DNA from 2 places in the uncultured Cellulomonas sp. genome. Region 1 is predicted to be linked to the other one. Evidence: predicted binding sites of a transcription regulator. Region 1 holds the regulator's gene; the other holds the start of a gene.
What was found. The regulator Rex, encoded in region 1, represses fermentation and respiration genes when NADH is low (regulators of the CRP and FNR family bind a similar motif). The targets are predictions, from matches to a motif close to CTTGTGAANNNNTTCACAAG.
Positions count from the first base shown of each region.

Region 1 (9,559 bases):
CCCCGCCGCCCGGCGCCTCTCCGCACGCTCGGCCAGCTGTCGCGCGGCGGCGTCTCGCGGGCCGCTGAGCAGCACGTACGACAGCCCCCACGCCAGGAACGCGGCCACCACGACCACGAGCCACCCCCGCAGCCCAGCCCACCACAGGACGGCCAGGCAGAGGCCGAGGAGCGCGAGACGCAGGACCGAGTAGACGACGAATGCCACGGTCCCAGGGTAGGCCGCCCGGACCAGCCCTCCTGCGCACGGGCGTCTAGTCTGACGAGGTGAGGAACCTTGCCGTCCTGCTGATCATCGGGCTGACCGTCTACTGCATCATCGACGTCGTCCGCAGCACGAACGACGAGCGGCTCGGGGTGCACCCCGCGCTCTGGGTCCTGCTGATCCTCGTCGTGCCGCTGCTCGGCTCGGCGGCCTGGCTCGCCGTGCGGTGGTCACGCCGGACCGCGGCCGGTGGACCCGGCCCGTCGCAGCGCCCCCGCCGCGCCACCGGGCCCGACGACGACCCGGACTTCCTGTCGGGCCTCGACGAGGACCGTCGGCGGACCGACCGCGGCGGCCCGGACGACGCGGGGCCGACGGCCTGAGCGGTCCGGTCAGACGCCCGAGTACGAGTGCTTCCCCGTGACCACGAGGTTGACGACCGTGAAGTTGGCGAGCACGACGCCGTACCCGACGAAGACGAAGTACGCCGCCCTGCGCCCGCTCCAGCCGCGCGTGGTCCGGGCGTGCAGGTAGGCCGCGTACACGACCCACGCCACGAAGGTGCCGACCTCCTTGGGGTCCCAGCCCCAGTACCGGCCCCAGGCGTCCTCGGCCCAGATGGCGCCGCCGATGAGGGTGAGCGTCCACAGGACGAACGCGACCGAGTTGAGCCGGAACGACAGCGCCTCGAGCTCGCGCGAGCCGGGCACCTGCTCGAGCCAGCCGAACCTCGGCCCGCCCACCGCGCGACGGACCCCGTCGCTGCGGCGCGGCGCGTCGGCGCCGACCGTGACCGCGGGGGCGTCGACGGGGGCGCCCTGCTCCTCGCGGAGGCTGCGCAGGACCTGGAGCACGGACGCGGCGAACGCGACCGTGAAGATGCCCGTCGCCGTGATGGCCACACCGACGTGCAGGACCAGCCAGTAGCTCTGCAGGGCCGGCTGCACCTGGTCGGCCTGGACGAAGAACGCGTTGAGGGCCAGGACGAGGGCGAGCACGGCGATCCCCATGACCAGCACGCCCACGAACGCGATGACCCGTCGGCGCTGCACGACCGTGAGCACCGCGACGGCCACCAGCACGCCGACGATGGTGAACTCGTACATGTTGGCCGTCGGCCAGCGCCCGGCGGCGATGCCGCGCGTGACGATCCCCGCGAAGAGCAGGACGAGGCCGAGCAGGGTCGTCGACCGGGCGATGCCCTCGGCGCGGGGCGACCGGCCGGGTGCGCTCTGCTCCTCGGACCCGGCGACCGCGGTGGCGGGTCGGGACCCGGCGGCGCGCGCCCCCGCGGCCACGGGCACGCGCTTCTGCGCACGGTCGGCGATGCGCGCGAGGTCCGCGCTGTAGGCGACGAGCGCGATGGTGAACGCGGTCGCGGCGCCCCAGACGAGCAGGGTGCTCAGGTCACCGGTGGTCATGGCGTGGCCTCTCGGGAGGTCGGGCCGCGGGGCGCGGCCGGTGGTGTGTCACGGGTGCCGGCGAGGGTCGTCGCGAGCACCCGGTCGAGCTCGGGCTGGAGGCCGACGTCGTCGCCGCGGGCCAGCCCGGCCGCGCTGACCACTGTACGGCCGTCGCCCTCGGGAGCACCCGGCGTGAACCGGAGCCAGAGGCGCCGCCGCGGGGCGAACAGCGAAGTGGCGAGCCCGGCGAACGCCAGGAGCGCGAAGACGAGCACGAACGGCAGCGCCGGGTCGTGCCGCAGGTCGAGGGCGACGTACCGCGGCAGCCCGTCGAACGTCAGGGTGCCGAGCCCGTCGGGCAGGTCCACGGTCTGGCCGGGACGGACGTAGAGCGTCACCGTGGTGCCGTCGTCGTCGACCGCCTGCGTCATCCGGGACTCGTCCAGCTGGTACACGTTCTGCGGCACGCCGGTGTCGAGCCCGAGGTTGCCGGACCAGACGGAGAGCACGAGCAGGGGGTCGGTCGGCTGGGGGTCGATCGACCGGTAGAGGTCCTCGCCGACCTCCTGCGCGGTGGGCAGCAGGTAGCCGACGATGCCGATCTGCTCCTGGTCGCCGGACACCCCGGGCACCTTGACCACGCCGCGCGAGGTGTAGACGTTGTCCTGCGGCAGGAACGGTGTGGGACCGGAGAACGCGACCTCGCCCGCGGCGTCGCGCACGGTGAGGTCGGGCGCGTACCCGTTGCCCTGCAGGTAGACCTTCGCCCCGCCGGCCTCGAGCGGCTGGTTGACCTTGATGGTGGTCGCGACGGGCTCCTCGCCGGGGTCGGTCAGGGTGACGCGCGCGGTGAAGTCGCGGGACTGCAGGGTCTGCGGGTCGAACCGCGACTCGAACTCGTCGAGCCGGAGCGTGAACGGGACCAGGCTGGCCGGCGAGAACGCGGACCCCTGCTCGAACGTGTCGTAGGCCACCTGGGCGTTCGCGAACCCGCGGCCCTGCACGACGATCGCCTGCCCGCGGTAGTGCAGCAGCTGCCCGGTGGCCACCGAGACGAGCAGGCCGACCAGCGCGAGGTGGAACACCAGGTTGCCGGTCTCGCGCAGGTACCCGCGCTCCGCGGAGACGGAGACGACCCCCTGGCCCTCGTCACGGGTGTCCACCCGGTAGGTCGGCACGAACGGGAGCCAGCGCCACCCGCCGCGCAGCACGGTCATGGCCTCCGACGCGGCCTGTGCCGGGTCCGCGGACGTGGAGCCGGAGCCCTGCGCGGGGAACCGCGTGAACCGGCGGGGTGCGCGCGGGGGCCGGCCGCGGACGCCCGCCAGGTGCACCCGGGTGCGCGGCAGGATGCAGCCGACCAGGGAGACGAACAGCAGGAGGTAGATCGCCGAGAACCAGACCGACGAGTAGACGTCGAAGAGCCCGAGCCGGTCGAGCCACGGACCGGTGGTCGGGTGGTCGGCGAGGTACGTCGCGACCTTGGCGGTGTCCTGCGCGCGCTGCGGCCAGACCGTGCCGGGCACGGCCGCGACGGCCAGGAGCATGAGCAGGAGGAGCGCCACCCGCATGCTGGTGAGCTGCCGCCAGGCCCAGCGGAGCCAGCCGGCGACACCGAGCGTGGGCAGCGTCGGCGAGGTGGTCGGAGCCTCCGTCGGCTCCAGGAACACGTCGGAGAGGCCCTCGGGGCGGTGCGTCGTCACGTCACACCACCGGCACGAACGGGTCGCCGCCGACGAGCACGCCCTGCAGCCAGGACGCCCAGGTGCCCCAGACGCCCGTGACCAGCGCGATCCCGAGGACCACGAGCATCGCTCCGCCGAAGCGCATGATCGCGAGGCGGTGTCGGCGCAGGAAGCCCAGGGCGCCCGTGCTGCGGTCCACGAACAGGGCGACCAGCAGGAACGGCAGCCCGAGGCCGAGGCAGAACGCCACGGCCAGGAGCGCACCGCGGCCGGCCGAGCCGCCGTCGAGCGAGAGCGTGAGGATCGCCGCGAGGGTCGGTCCGATGCACGGCACCCAGCCGAGACCGAACGTCACGCCCAGGAGCGGTGCGCCCCAGAGACCCGCGCGCGGCGCCAGGTGGACGCGCTTCTCGTTCTGCAGGAACGGGATGAGCCCGAGGAACCCGAGGCCGAGCACGATGACGACGACGCCCAGCACGCGGGTGATCGGGTCCTGGTACTCGACGAGCACGCCGCCGAGCGAGCCCGCGAGAGCGGCCAGCGCGACGAACACGGCGGTGAACCCGGCGACGAACAGCGCGACCCCGAGCACCACCCGGCTGCGTGCCGGGGCGGCCCGGACGAGCGTCGTCCCCTCGGCGGAGCCGAGCCGGTCGGCCGCGGACCCGGTCATCCCGCCGAGATAGCCGACGTAGGCGGGGACCAGCGGGAGCACGCACGGCGACGCGAAGGAGACGAGCCCGGCGACCAGCGCCACCGGGACGGCCAGCAGGAGCGAGCCGGTGGCGACGGTCTGGCCGAACGCGTCGCCGGCGTCGGCGAGCATCACGGCGCGGGCTGCTCGGCGAGCAGCGCGTCGACCATCGAGCGCAGCGTCGACGGGTCCGCCAGGCCGAGGATGCGACCGGCGACCTTGCCGGACCGGTCGAGCACGACGGTCGTCGGCACGGCGTTCACCGGCACCGTCCCCTGCAGGGCCGCGATCGCCGAGCCGTCCGTGTCCGCGAGGCTCGGGTAGGGCACCTCGAACTGCCGCTCGAACGCCTGCGCGGTGCCGGCGTCGTCCGTCCGGTTGATGCCGAGCAGGTGCAGGCCGTCGTCGGCGTAGTCGGTGGCCAGCGCCGCGAGGTCGGGCGCCTCCGCGCGGCACGGCGGGCAGTTGGCGTACCAGGTGTTGAGCACGACGACGTCGCCGCGCCAGTCGGCGACGTCCTGCGCGGTGCCCGCGAAGTCGGTACCGGCCAGCTCCAGGGGTCCGGAGCGCTCGTCCGCGGCCCACGTCGTCGTGCTGCCGTCACCGGACTGGTAGCCCTGGTCGGCCACGTCCTCGGGAGTCCCCGGGTCCGCGGAGCCACCGGTGGTGCACCCCGCCAGCAGCAGGGCCGTCGCGACGAGTGCCAGCGCGCGTCGGCGCACGTCAGGCCCCCGCGACCATCGACGCGCCCGGCAGGAGGACGGCGGCCGGCTCGCGGTAGCCGACGCCGACCAGCATGTCGCCCTCGTACCGCAGGGTGGTCAGGGACGCGACCGAGCACTGCCGGCGCCGGGGGTCGTGCCACAGGTGCCGGCCCTCGAGCGCCAGCCGCGTGACCCACACGGGCAGCTGGTGGCTGACCAGCACGGCCTCGTGGCCGCGGGCGAGGTCGCGCGCGGTGTCCACGGCGGCCAGCACGCGCTCGACCTGCTCGCGGTACGGCTCGCCCCAGGAGGGCCGGAACGGGTTGCGCAGGTACGGCCAGTGCTCGGGGTGCCGCAGCGAGCCGTCCCCGACGCCGAAGGTCTTGCCCTCGAAGTGGTTGCCGGCCTCGATGATCCGCTCGTCGGTCCCGATCTCGACGCCGAACGCCGCGGCGATCGGGCCGGCCGTCTCCTGCGCCCGCTGCAGCGGCGAGGCGATGACAGCGACGACGTCGCGCCGCGTGCCGCCCGCCGCCCCCGACAGGTGCTCGGCGACCATGTCCGCCATGGCCAGGCCACGCTCGGACAGCCGGTAGCCGGGCAGCCGCCCGTAGAGCACGCCCTCGGGGTTGTGGACCTCGCCGTGGCGCATCAGGTGGATCGTGGTCGCGACCATGGGGTCAGTCTCGCAAACACTCCTGTGCGCAGCGGACACGGGACCGCGTCACTCGACGTGACACGCGCCACCCGTGAGGTGCAGCCGGACCGTCTCCATCGCGGCGCCCAGCGCGGCGAACTGCTCCGGGCTGAGCACGTCGACCAGGTGGTCCCGCACGGACTGCACGTGGCTCGGGGCCGCCTCGACCAGGACCTGCCAGCCCTTCTCGGTCATGGAGCAGTTCACGCCGCGCGCGTCCTCGATGCAGGGCAGCCGCTCGACGAGCCCCTGCTCCTCCATGCGCCGGATGGTGTGCGTCAGCCGGCTGCGGGAGTGCGCGAGGTTGTCGGCCAGCTGCGCCATCCGCAGGGTCCGGTCGGGCGCCTCGGACAGTCGCACCAGCACCTCGTACTCGTGCGTGGACAGCCCGGTGTCGCGCTCCAGCTCGTGCTCCAGCGCCGCGAACAGCCGCGCCGAGCCGCCACGGAACGCGCGCCAGTGGGTCTGCTGCTCGGCAGTCAGCCACTCGACGGTGCGCGAGGTGGCGGGTGTGTCCGTGCTCACGGCGGAGCCTCCGTTCCTGGGCAAGGGGTTGCGCCCTTCGCCGTAGTGTAGTACAACTTTGAACTAACAGTTTGGTTGACCGTTCAACAACCGCGCCGTTCCACAACCACGGAGGACACCCCGCATGAGCACCACGACCGCCATCCCCACCGGCCTGACCACCGGCACCTGGACCGTCGACGCCTCGCACACCGAGGCCGCGTTCACCGTCCGCCACGCCGGCATCTCGAAGGTCCGCGGCACCGTCGCGGTCACCGAGGGCACGGTCGTCGTCGGCGAGGACCTGTCGAGCACGTCGGTCTCCGTGACGCTGGACCCCGCCACCGTCACGACGGGCGACGCCAACCGCGACGGCCACCTGAAGAGCGGCGACTTCTTCGACGTGGAGAAGTTCGGCCAGTGGACGTTCGTCTCCACCGAGGTCCGCGAGGCCGGCAAGACCTACGTCATCGTCGGCGACCTGACCATCCACGGCGTCACGCAGCGCGTCGAGCTCGACACCGAGTTCAACGGCACCGCGGTGGACCCGTTCGGCAACACCCGCGCCGGGTTCGAGGCCACCGTGACGATCTCCCGCAAGGACTTCGACCTGACGTGGAACGCGGCTCTCGAGGCCGGCGGCGTCCTGGTCTCCGACAAGGTCGTCATCGCGCTCGACGTCTCCATCATCAAGGGCTGACGCAGCACGCTCCTGACGAACGGCCGGGTCCAGGACGGGCCCGGCCGTTCGTGCGCTCACGCGCCGGTCCCGGCGCGTCGGCGGTCGTGGAAGGCGAGGATCTGCAGCTCCGAGGCGACGTCCACCGCCCGCAGGTCCACGTGCGCGGGCACGCGCAGGGCGCGGGGCGCGAAGGTGAGGATGCCGACCACCCCCGCCGCGACGAGCGCGTCGCAGACGTCCTGGGCGGCGCTCGCCGGTGTCGCGATGATGCCCATGGTGGCGTCGGTCGCGGCCACCACCTGCGCGAGCGACTCCGCAGGCTGCACCACCAGGCCGCCCACGGCGGTCCCCACCACGGCGGGGTCCGCGTCGAGGAGGCCGACCACCGCGAACCCGCGCTCCGCGAACACCGAGTAGCTGGCCAGCGCGTGCCCGAGGTTGCCGATGCCGACGATGACGACGCGCCGCTGCGTGGTCAGTCCCAGCACCACGGCGATCTGCTCGGAGAGGTGCACGACGTCGTAGCCGACGCCCCGCCGACCGTACGAGCCGAGGTAGGACAGGTCCTTGCGCAGCTGCGCCGGGCTCACCCCCGCACCGGCGGCCAGCTCCTCGGACGACGTGGTGACCACGGCGTCCGCGGTCAGGGCGTGCAGCGCCTGCAGGTAGCCGGGCAGCCGCGCCACCGTGGCCAGCGGCACGTCGCGCGTCCGGGAGCGACCGGTCGCACCGGGCTCCACCGCCCTGCCGTGCGTCCGGGATCCCGCCCGCTGCGCGTCCACCTCGACCCCCGAGACACCGTCGGACCCGGTCACCGGGCCCCGCAGGTCAGGCTAGGGGTCGAGGACCGGCGGGGGTAAGAGCTCGGCGCAGACGCGCGGCATCGATCCGCCAGTACCCCTGCCGGACACCGTCCACCTCGACCACCGGGACCAGCTCCCCGAGCTCGTCGACCAGGTCTGTGCCAGGGACGGAGCCCGTGTCGATGTCCACCTCCGACCAGTCGGCGCCCGTCTCGGCGCACACCGCGCGCACCACCTCGCGCGCCTCGTCGCACAGGTGGCAGCCGTCCCTGCCGAAGAGGACCACCCGGGTGTTCGTCGTCATGACACCAGGCTCTCACCGAGCGGACACCGGGTGGCACGCGCTCGCGGACCGCTGCTGCCCGCGAGCGTCGTTACAGTGACCGGGTGCGTCAGGCGTCCGGCAACCCCATCGCCCCCGCTCCCGTGCTGCGGGACCCCGGGGCCGGTCCGGACGGTCCGGGCACCGGCGCGTTCTTCGACGTCGACAACACGATCATCCGCGGGGCCAGTGCGTTCCACCTGGCGGTGGGCCTGTACCGGCGGGGGTTCTTCCGCAAGCGGGACCTGGTCGAGTTCAGCCTGCACCAGTTCCGGTACCTCACGTTCGGCGAGAACAAGGACCAGATCGACGAGGTCCGCAGCCGCGCGCTGTCGATCATGACGGGGCACTCCGTGGCGGAGGTGACCGCGATCGCGGAGGACATCTACGACGAGGTGCTCTGCCTGCGCATCTACCCCGGCACGCAGCGGCTGCTCGACCAGCACATCGCGGCCGGCCACTCCGTGTGGCTGGTGACGGCGACGCCCGTGGAGATCGGTTCCCTGATCGCGCGGCGCCTCGGCGCCACGGGGGCGCTCGGCACGATCGCCGAGCACAAGGACGGGTTCTACACGGGTCGCCTGGTCGGCGACATGCTGCACGGCCAGGCCAAGGCCGACGCGGTCCGCGCGCTGGCCGAGCGCGAGGGCATCGACCTGTCGGCGTCGTACGCCTACGGCGACTCGACCAACGACGTCGCCATCCTGTCGGAGGTCGGCTTCCCCTGCGCCATCAACCCCGACCGGCGCCTGCGCCGTTACGCCGCGGAGGTGGGCTGGCCGGTGCGCGAGTTCCGCAACCGTCGCCGCAACGCGCGCCGCGGCACCACGGTGGCCAGCCTGGCGGGCCTCGCGTGGGCCGGCGGGCTGGTCACGCGTGCGGCGGTGCGCTCCTGGCGCGGCACCCACGACGGAGAGGACCTCCTGTGAACACCCTGGCGTCGACGGTCCGGACCGCCGTCCGGGCGGACCTGGCACAGCTGGCGGAGCTGGCCGCGCTGACGTTCCCCCTGGCCTGCCCGCCCGGGTCCACCGCCGAGGACCAGCGGGCGTTCATCGGGTCGGTGCTCTCCGTGGAACGGTTCGAGGAGTACCTGGCCGACCCCGACCGGGTGGTGCTGGTCGCGGGTGACGCCGGGGAGCCGAGCGACCTGGTCGGGTACACCATGCTCGTCGCCGGTGAGCCCACCGACGACGACGTCCAGGCGGCACTGCACCTGCGGCCGACCATCGAGCTGTCCAAGTGCTACGTGCACCCCGACCACCACGGTGCCGGCGTCGCGCACGCCCTGATGACCGCCTCGCTGGAGGCCGCGCGGGAGCGCGGCGCGCAGGGGATGTGGCTCGGCGTCAACCAGCAGAACGCGCGCGCGCAGGCGTTCTACGTGCGGTCGGGCTTCGCCATCGTCGGCACCAAGCACTTCACGGTCGGCGGACGGGTCGAGGACGACTACGTGCTGGAGCGCCCCCTCTAGGGAGCGGTCGTCGCGACCGGCCAGCCCTCGTCGTCCCAGTCGAGCTCCCGGATCTCGAGCCGGAAGTCGCCCCCGGCGGCCGCGTCGTAGTAGTGGAACGCGAGGTACCCGCGGGAGACCGACTGCCCACCGGGGCCGACCATGTCGCCGATCGTCGTGAGCAGCTGCTCGCCGCCGTCGAGGGTCATCTCGGTGCCGGAGCGGTCGACGTACGGCCCGGTGACCTCCGCCGAGCGCCCGACCGCCATGTTGTACGTGGAGTCGGTGCCCTGGCAGCAGGAGTCCCGCGAGACGAACAGGTAGTACCAGTCGTCGTGCCGCACCAGGTAGGGCGCCTCGATCGCGTTGGGCGGCGAGGTGCGGCTGGCGATCGTCACCGGCTCCGCT
Region 1 is NZ_CAURTV010000035.1:1,793-11,351, forward strand. It holds gene RYN42_RS10365 (DUF4229 domain-containing protein) at 1-207, opposite strand, end outside; gene RYN42_RS10370 (PLDc N-terminal domain-containing protein) at 267-587, shown strand; gene ccsB (c-type cytochrome biogenesis protein CcsB) at 597-1,625, opposite strand; gene RYN42_RS10380 (cytochrome c biogenesis protein ResB) at 1,622-3,310, opposite strand; gene RYN42_RS10385 (cytochrome c biogenesis protein CcdA) at 3,312-4,118, opposite strand; gene RYN42_RS10390 (TlpA disulfide reductase family protein) at 4,118-4,708, opposite strand; gene RYN42_RS10395 (histidine phosphatase family protein) at 4,710-5,366, opposite strand; gene RYN42_RS10400 (MarR family transcriptional regulator) at 5,415-5,912, opposite strand; gene RYN42_RS10405 (YceI family protein) at 6,037-6,591, shown strand; gene RYN42_RS10410 (redox-sensing transcriptional repressor Rex) at 6,648-7,388, opposite strand; gene RYN42_RS10415 (glutaredoxin family protein) at 7,402-7,680, opposite strand; gene RYN42_RS10420 (HAD-IB family hydrolase) at 7,788-8,627, shown strand; gene RYN42_RS10425 (GNAT family N-acetyltransferase) at 8,633-9,172, shown strand; gene RYN42_RS10430 (arabinan endo-1,5-alpha-L-arabinosidase) at 9,169-9,559, opposite strand, start outside.

Region 2 (6,939 bases), on a different contig from region 1:
GCGAAGCTCACCGCCCACGGGTAGAGGAACACCACCTCGATGTCGAAGACGATGAACGTCATCGCGACGAGGTAGTACTTGATCGGGAAGCGGCCGCCGCCGATGGCGTGCGGGGTGGGCTCGATGCCGCACTCGTACGCCTCGAGCTTGGCGCGGTTGTACCGCTGCGGTCCGAGGATCACGCTCGCGCCGACGCCACCGAGGGCGAGCACGGCGGCGATGCCCATGAGGAAGAGCAGCGGGACGTACGGGTTGTTCATCGCGCGTCACTCCACTTCGTTGTGGTCGGGGGCCTCATGCGGCCGGGGCGATCCGCGCGAGCCCGGCGATCACCCGGTCCACCAGGTCACCGCCCTTCGGCTCGTAGCAGTCGGACAGGAGCTTGAGCACGAACTTCATCAGGAGCGGTCGCGGCAGACCGTAGCGCGTGCACACCCGCATGACCTCCGGGTGCTCGATCAGGCGGACGAAGACGCGGCCGAGCGTGTAGTAGCCGCCCAGGTCGTCCTTCATGCGGCTCTGGTAGGTGGCGAAGGCCCGCTCGCGCCCGGCGGCGGTGCCCCGCGCCAGGCCCTGCGCGATGGCGTCCGCGGCCACGCGGCCCGCCTGCAGCCCGTACGCGATCCCCTCGCCGTTGAACGGGCTGATCATCCCCGCGGAGTCGCCCGCCAGCATGAGGCCGTTCCCGTACAGCGGGCCGCGGTTGAACCCCATCGGCAGCGCCGCACCCTTGACCGGGCCCACCTGGTTGTCGGGCGTGAACTCCCACTCGGCGGGCACGTGCCGCATCCAGGTGGCGAACAGCTTCTTGTAGTCGACCTTGGTGGGCGCCGCCGTGGAGGCCACCGAGCCGAGCCCCACGTTCGCGGTCCCGTCCCCGAGGGAGAAGATCCAGCCGTAGCCGGGCATGAGGTTGCCGTCGTCGTCGCGGAGCTCGAGGTGGCTCTCCATCCACGGGTCGTCGTGCCGCGGCGTCTGGAAGTACGTGCGGACCGCGACGCCCATGGGGCGGTTCATGCGCTTCTCGAGGCCCATCCCCGTGGCCAGCCGGGCGGACACGCCGTCGGCGGCGATGACGACCGGCGCGCGGTACGTGACGGTCTCGCCGTCCACCTTCGCCTGCACGCCCACCACGCGGCCCGAGCGCTCGTCGCGCACCGACCCCGTGACGGTGGTGCGCTCCTGCAGCTTGGCGCCGGCGGTCCGGGCGTGGTCCGCCAGGGTGTGGTCGAGGGACAGCCGGGACTTGGCCAGGCCGTACGAGGGGTAGCTGGACAGCTCCGGCCACTCGAGCTCGAGGCGGTGACCGCCGCCGATCACGCGCAGGCCGACGTTGCGGATCCAGCCGTCCTGCTCGCGCACGGGCAGGCCCATGCGCACCAGCTCGGCGACCGCGCGCGGGGTCAGGCCGTCGCCGCACACCTTGTCGCGCGGGAACTCGGACTTCTCCAGGAGGAGGACGTCGAGGCCCGCGGAGGCACAGTGGAACGCGGCGGCGGACCCTGCTGGGCCCGCGCCGACGACGACGACGTCCGCGTCATCGTGCGCTGCATCCACCACTCGTTACCCCACTTGTGACGACGTTCACGTACTGCTCCGGCGAGTGTAACCAGCGCCTCAGGCACTGTCTGCGAAGGCTTTCCTTACCTCGTCGCAGGGGGCGTGCAGGACGTCCGGCACGCGCCGGGACGGTCCGGTGGAACCGGCGAAGAGGGCCGGCGCGTCGAGGCGGACGCCGCCATTGTTCACCCGCGCTGCCTGCACGGACAGTCGACGACGCAGCGACCGGACGGGCTCAGTCGGGGTCGCGGCGCGAGCGTCGCCGAGCGGCCAGGAGCAGGAGCCCGGCCGCGAGGGCGCCGACTGCCGCGACGAGCCCGTGGCCGACGTCCGCACCGGTGTGCGCCAGCCCGCCTGCGGTCGTCGTCGGCGCGGCGCCGGGACGCGCTGCCGGGGTCCCGGGTGCACGACCCACGGCCGACTGCACCAGGGAGACCGAGTCGAGCACGGTGGCGACGCCGGACTGGCTCGTCGACCCTGAGGACGCCGCGAACGTCAGCGCGAGAGCGACCCGCGCGATCGACCCCGGCGCCAGGTCCGGACCGCGCCAGGTGCTGCCGCCCGCCGACGGCGTGCCGTCGATGGTGAGGGAGAGGTCGCCCGCGAACGTGCCGGGTCGTGCGCCGAGGTCGTCCGCCACCTCGAGCTCCACCCGTGCCGGGTCGCCCGAGCTGTTGCGGACCCACAGCACGGACGTGAGCACGTCGCCGGGGACGAGCACGGCGGGAGTCGTGAACAGCTTCTCCGGGAGCGACGCCGACCAGGTGACGCCGTCCACCGAGAGCTCGAGCGTCTCCGCGGCGTGCGCCGCGCCGGCGGGCACCACCGTCGACAGCCCGGCGAGCACGCCCACGGCCAGCAGCGCGCCGAGCCGCCTGCGCCTCACGGCGACCGCCTGCTCAGCACGAAGATCCCGACGACGAGCCCGGTGACCAGGACCGCGGCCAGGACGGCTCCCGGAGCGACCCGGCTGGCGGGCACGTCGGGCTCGACCGGGTCGCTGGTCACCCCCGGCTCGGCTGCGGTGACGTCGTCCGCGACGGCCTCCTCGGGTCGGCGTCGCCGGAGCCGGTCGCGCACCCCGGAGCCGACGAGCAGGAGGCCGTAGCCGATCAGTGCGGCGGCGACCGCCTTGAGCAGCCAGCCCGGCCGGTTCATCCCGACCCAGGTGTTCAGGTAGCCGAGGTACGGCACGTGGTACGCGACGACGCCGCGGATCTGCACGGCGCGCACCGGCTCGTCGTCGACGTCGTTGGCATCACCGCGCGTGACGAACACGCGCTCGCCCGCGGAGCCGAACCCGACCCCGACGACGCGGTGCGTGACGACCTCGGGCTCGTTCGAGCGCAGCTGGTAGGTCACGACGTCGCCGACGTCGATGGTGTCCGGGTCCGCGGGCCGCGTGACGACGAGGGCGCCCGGGGGCATCGACGGCTCCATGCTGCCCGTCAGCACGGTGAACGGCGTCGCACCGATGGCCAGCGGCACCACGATCATCGCGAGCGCGACCAGGACGAGCGCGACCAGCGCGAACGACGAGACGGCCGACCCGACGAGCTCGAGGGGGCGGGGTCCGCGTGGCTCCGGCGGCGTGGGGGCGTCCATCAGCAGTGCATGTCGACGACGCCGAGGATGCTCTCGCCGTGCGCGGACTCCGCCGTCGAGGCCGGGGACAGGAGGGTCCCCGTGGGGTACACGGCGATGGCCTGGACCGTGATGGTCTGCTCGCGCGTGCGGTCCGCGACGCTGGAGCCGAGCTGGGTGGAGTTGACGCTGTAGGACAGCGCCGTCGTCTCCGTGGTCGCGGACGGGAACCAGTTCGAGGTGCCGGCGTCGTTGAGGAACTGCACCCGGTAGCGCACGGACGTCGCACCGACGGGCACCGGCACCGCGTTCCACCGGACGACCACCGGGTCGGGCTGGAAGTTGATGCCCGGCGAGCACGTGGCGCCGATGCCGCCGGGAGCTGCCAGGACGGGCGCCGCCCCCGCGGCGGTGGCCGTCGTCGTGGCCGACCAGTACGCCCAGGCGGAGCCGGACCCGAGGAGCAGGAGCGCGAGGGCGGTGACGACGACGACGAGGGTGCGCGGGCGTGCACGGCGAGAGCCGGTCATCGGTCACTCCTTCCTCGTCGTACCCGTCGGGACAGTGCTCAGCTGGTCGACCGGCTCTCGCCGGTCACCGGCACCGACACGGTGAGCGGCTGGCCGCTCGTCAGAGCCGTGGCCGCCGTGAACTCGACGCAGTGCTGCGCCGCCGCCGTGCCCGCCTGGACCGTGGTCTGCGACCAGGGCAGCGTCAGGGCCATGCCCAGGCAGGAGGACGTGGGGAACACCCGGACGGTCCCGCCGACGCCGGTCGGCACGCCGATCGAGTAGACCCACCGCCCGTGCCCGGTGCGTGTGACCTCCAGGACGCCGGTCTTCTTGGCACCCGGCTGGACCGCGGCCAGGTTCAGCGGGGTGGGCCACGTCGCGGTGACGGCGAACGAGCCCGACCGCACCGCCGCCCCCGCCCCGACCACCGCGCCCCGCGACCATGCGGCGTAGGCCGTGGTGCTCCCCAGGAAGAGGAGCACCACGGCCACGACGACGATCAGGCGGGCACGCATCGGTGGAGGCAGGTCAGACCTGGGTGAGCAGCAGGTTCGCTGCCGCGAGGTTGACGGTCTGGTTCATCGTGTCGGCGGCGTCCGAGCCGGCGGTCCCGATGGGCCAGGCGACCGTCGAGGTGACCCGCACGTCGAACACCAGGTCGGCCGTGGCGGCCGAGCCGGAGGCGACGGAGATCGTGCTCGTGCCGCTGCCCGTCACGCCGGTGGGCGTGCCGACGACGGTGATCGTCGTCGTGGTGCCCGCGGCGAGCTTGGCCACGAGGGTGGGGTCGCCGGTCACGGCCGGAGCGACGTCGAGGGCGCCGGTGAACGTGAGGTGGTCGCCACGCGCGGTGACCGTGAACACCTGGGTGCGGGTGACCGAGTCGCCCGGGACGATTCGCGTGGTCGTCGGGCTGTAGGCCGGCGTCGTCGCGGGGTTGGTCCAGGACCACACCGGGGCGCCCGTGGCGTCGGCCTTGGCGACGACCGCGAGCTTGCCGGACGTCACGCTCGTCCCCGCGCCCACGCCGGCGCTGACGCGCCAGGCTGCCATCGTGCCCGCGCCGCCCAGCAGCAGTGCCACTCCGACGCCTACCGCGATGGCGCCCTTCGTCGTCTTGCGCATGTCCGTGCCTTCCGTAGCCGATGCCGGCTGCACCACCGGCACGGCGATCTTCGAGACCTGGACGCGCGTCCATAAGTGTTTCCGCAGGTCATCACCCCCTAACGCGTGTCACACGGGGGCTTCCACCTTGGACGCATCGGGAGCGGTGACGACGAACCGGGCAATTCGCGTGGGACCGCTCCCACTGTGATGCCCGCAGTCCGGCTAGGCCGAACGGGTGGCGCGGTGCAGCGCGACGATCCCGCCCGAGAGGTTCCGGTAGGCCACCTGGGACCAGCCGGCGCGCTTGACCAGCCGGCCCAGCGCGTCCTGGTCCGGCCACTCACGGATCGACTCCGCCAGGTACACGTACGCCTCCGGCTCCTTGGAGACGGCGCGGGCGACGGGCGGCAGCGCCCGCATGAGGTAGTTCTGGTAGACCACGCGGAAGGGCGTGAACGTGGGCCGCGAGAACTCGCAGACCACCAGTCGGCCGCCGGGCCGCGTCACGCGCAGGAGCTCACCGAGCGCGGCCGGCACGTCCTTGACGTTGCGCAGGCCGAACGACATGGTCACGGCGTCGAACGACTCGTCGGCGAACGGCAGGTGCAGCGCGTCGCCGGCCACGAAGGCCAGGTCCGGGCGGCGGCGCTTGCCCACCTCGAGCATCCCGACGGACAGGTCGCACGCCACGACGCGCACACCGGCGTCGGCCATCGGCTCGGACGACGTGCCCGTGCCGGCGGCCAGGTCGAGCACGGTCTCGCCGGGCAGGGCACCGACGGCCTTGAGGGTCGCCCTGCGCCAGGCACGGTCCTGCCCGAGCGAGATGACGTCGTTGGTCCGGTCGTACCGGTGGGCCACCGCGTCGAACATGGCGGCGACGTCCAGAGGGTCCTTGTCGAGGGAGGCGCGGGACATGTGTCCATCGTCGCAGGTCCGACGGGTCCCTACGACAGGGCCGACCGGCCGGCGAGGCATACGCTGGAGGCGATGAGCACGCAGACCTCCGCCCCCGCGGACGCCGTCCCCCAGCCGCTGGTCGTCCGCACGGTCCCCCTCGACGACCTGGGCGCACTCGGCACACCGGACCCGCACGACCTCCTCGACCTGCTGCCGACGGAGCGCCCGCTGGCGTGGGTGCGCCGTGGCGACGGCCTGGTGGCCTGGGGGGAGACGCTGCGGGTCGAGGTCGGCGGGGCGGGCCGGTTCGCCGACGCCGAGCGGGCGTGGCAGGACGTGCTCACCCGCGCGATCGTGCGCGACGAGGTCCAGCTGCCCGGCACCGGCCCGGTGGCCTTCGGCTCGTTCGCGTTCGACGACGACTCCCCCGCGGGTGGCGTCGTCGTGGTGCCGCGCGTGGTCGTCGGGCGGCGCGGCGGGCGCACCTGGCTGACCACGATCACCACCGGTGCCCGGCTGCGTCCCGCACCTCGGCTCGCCGACGTCCTCGGGCCGCGCGTGCCGCCGCTCGACCCCGGCGAGGTGGTCTACACCGACGGCGCGGTGAGCGCGGACCGGTGGCGCGAGGTGGTCGCGAGCGGCATCGCCGCGATCCGGTCCGGCGACGTCGACAAGGTGGTGCTGGCGCGGGACGTGCACGCGCGCGCCGAGCACCCCGTCGACGTGCGGTGGGCCCTCGGGCGGCTGGCAGGGGAGTACCCGTCGTGCTGGACGTTCAGCGTGGACGGGATGGTGGGCGCGACGCCCGAGCTGCTGGTGAGGTCCGAGAAGGGCCTGGTGACCTCGCGCGTGCTCGCCGGCACCATCCGGCGCACCGGCGACGACGCCGCCGACCTGGCCCGCGCCGCGATCCTCGCGCACTCGTCCAAGGACCTGGAGGAGCACGAGTACGCCGTGACCTCCGTCGCGCACGCGCTCGAGCCGTTCTGCTCGTCGACCAACGTCCCCGACGTGCCCTTCGTGCTCCACCTGCCCAACGTCCTGCACCTGGCCTCCGACGTGACCGGCGTGCTGACCGCACCGAGCGGCGACGCGGCGCACCCGTCGTCCCTCGCGCTCGCCGCGGCGCTGCACCCGACCGCCGCGGTGTGCGGGACGCCGACCGTCGCGGCTCGTGAGCTCATCCGCAGCATCGAGGGCATGGACCGCGCCCGCTACGCCGGACCGGTCGGGTGGTTCGGCGCCGACGGTGACGGCGAGTGGGGCATCGCCCTGC
Region 2 is NZ_CAURTV010000087.1:6,662-13,600, forward strand. It holds gene RYN42_RS15930 (NADH-quinone oxidoreductase subunit A) at 1-260, opposite strand, end outside; gene RYN42_RS15935 (geranylgeranyl reductase family protein) at 295-1,557, opposite strand; gene RYN42_RS15940 (hypothetical protein) at 1,796-2,446, opposite strand; gene RYN42_RS15945 (signal peptidase I) at 2,443-3,165, opposite strand; gene RYN42_RS15950 (hypothetical protein) at 3,165-3,674, opposite strand; gene RYN42_RS15955 (hypothetical protein) at 3,713-4,171, opposite strand; gene RYN42_RS15960 (alternate-type signal peptide domain-containing protein) at 4,185-4,781, opposite strand; gene RYN42_RS15965 (demethylmenaquinone methyltransferase) at 4,986-5,681, opposite strand; gene RYN42_RS15970 (isochorismate synthase) at 5,754-6,939, shown strand, end outside.
Region 2: RYN42_RS15935 (geranylgeranyl reductase family protein) is a predicted target of Rex. The motif match lies at 1,572-1,591, and genes of this name have one in related genera.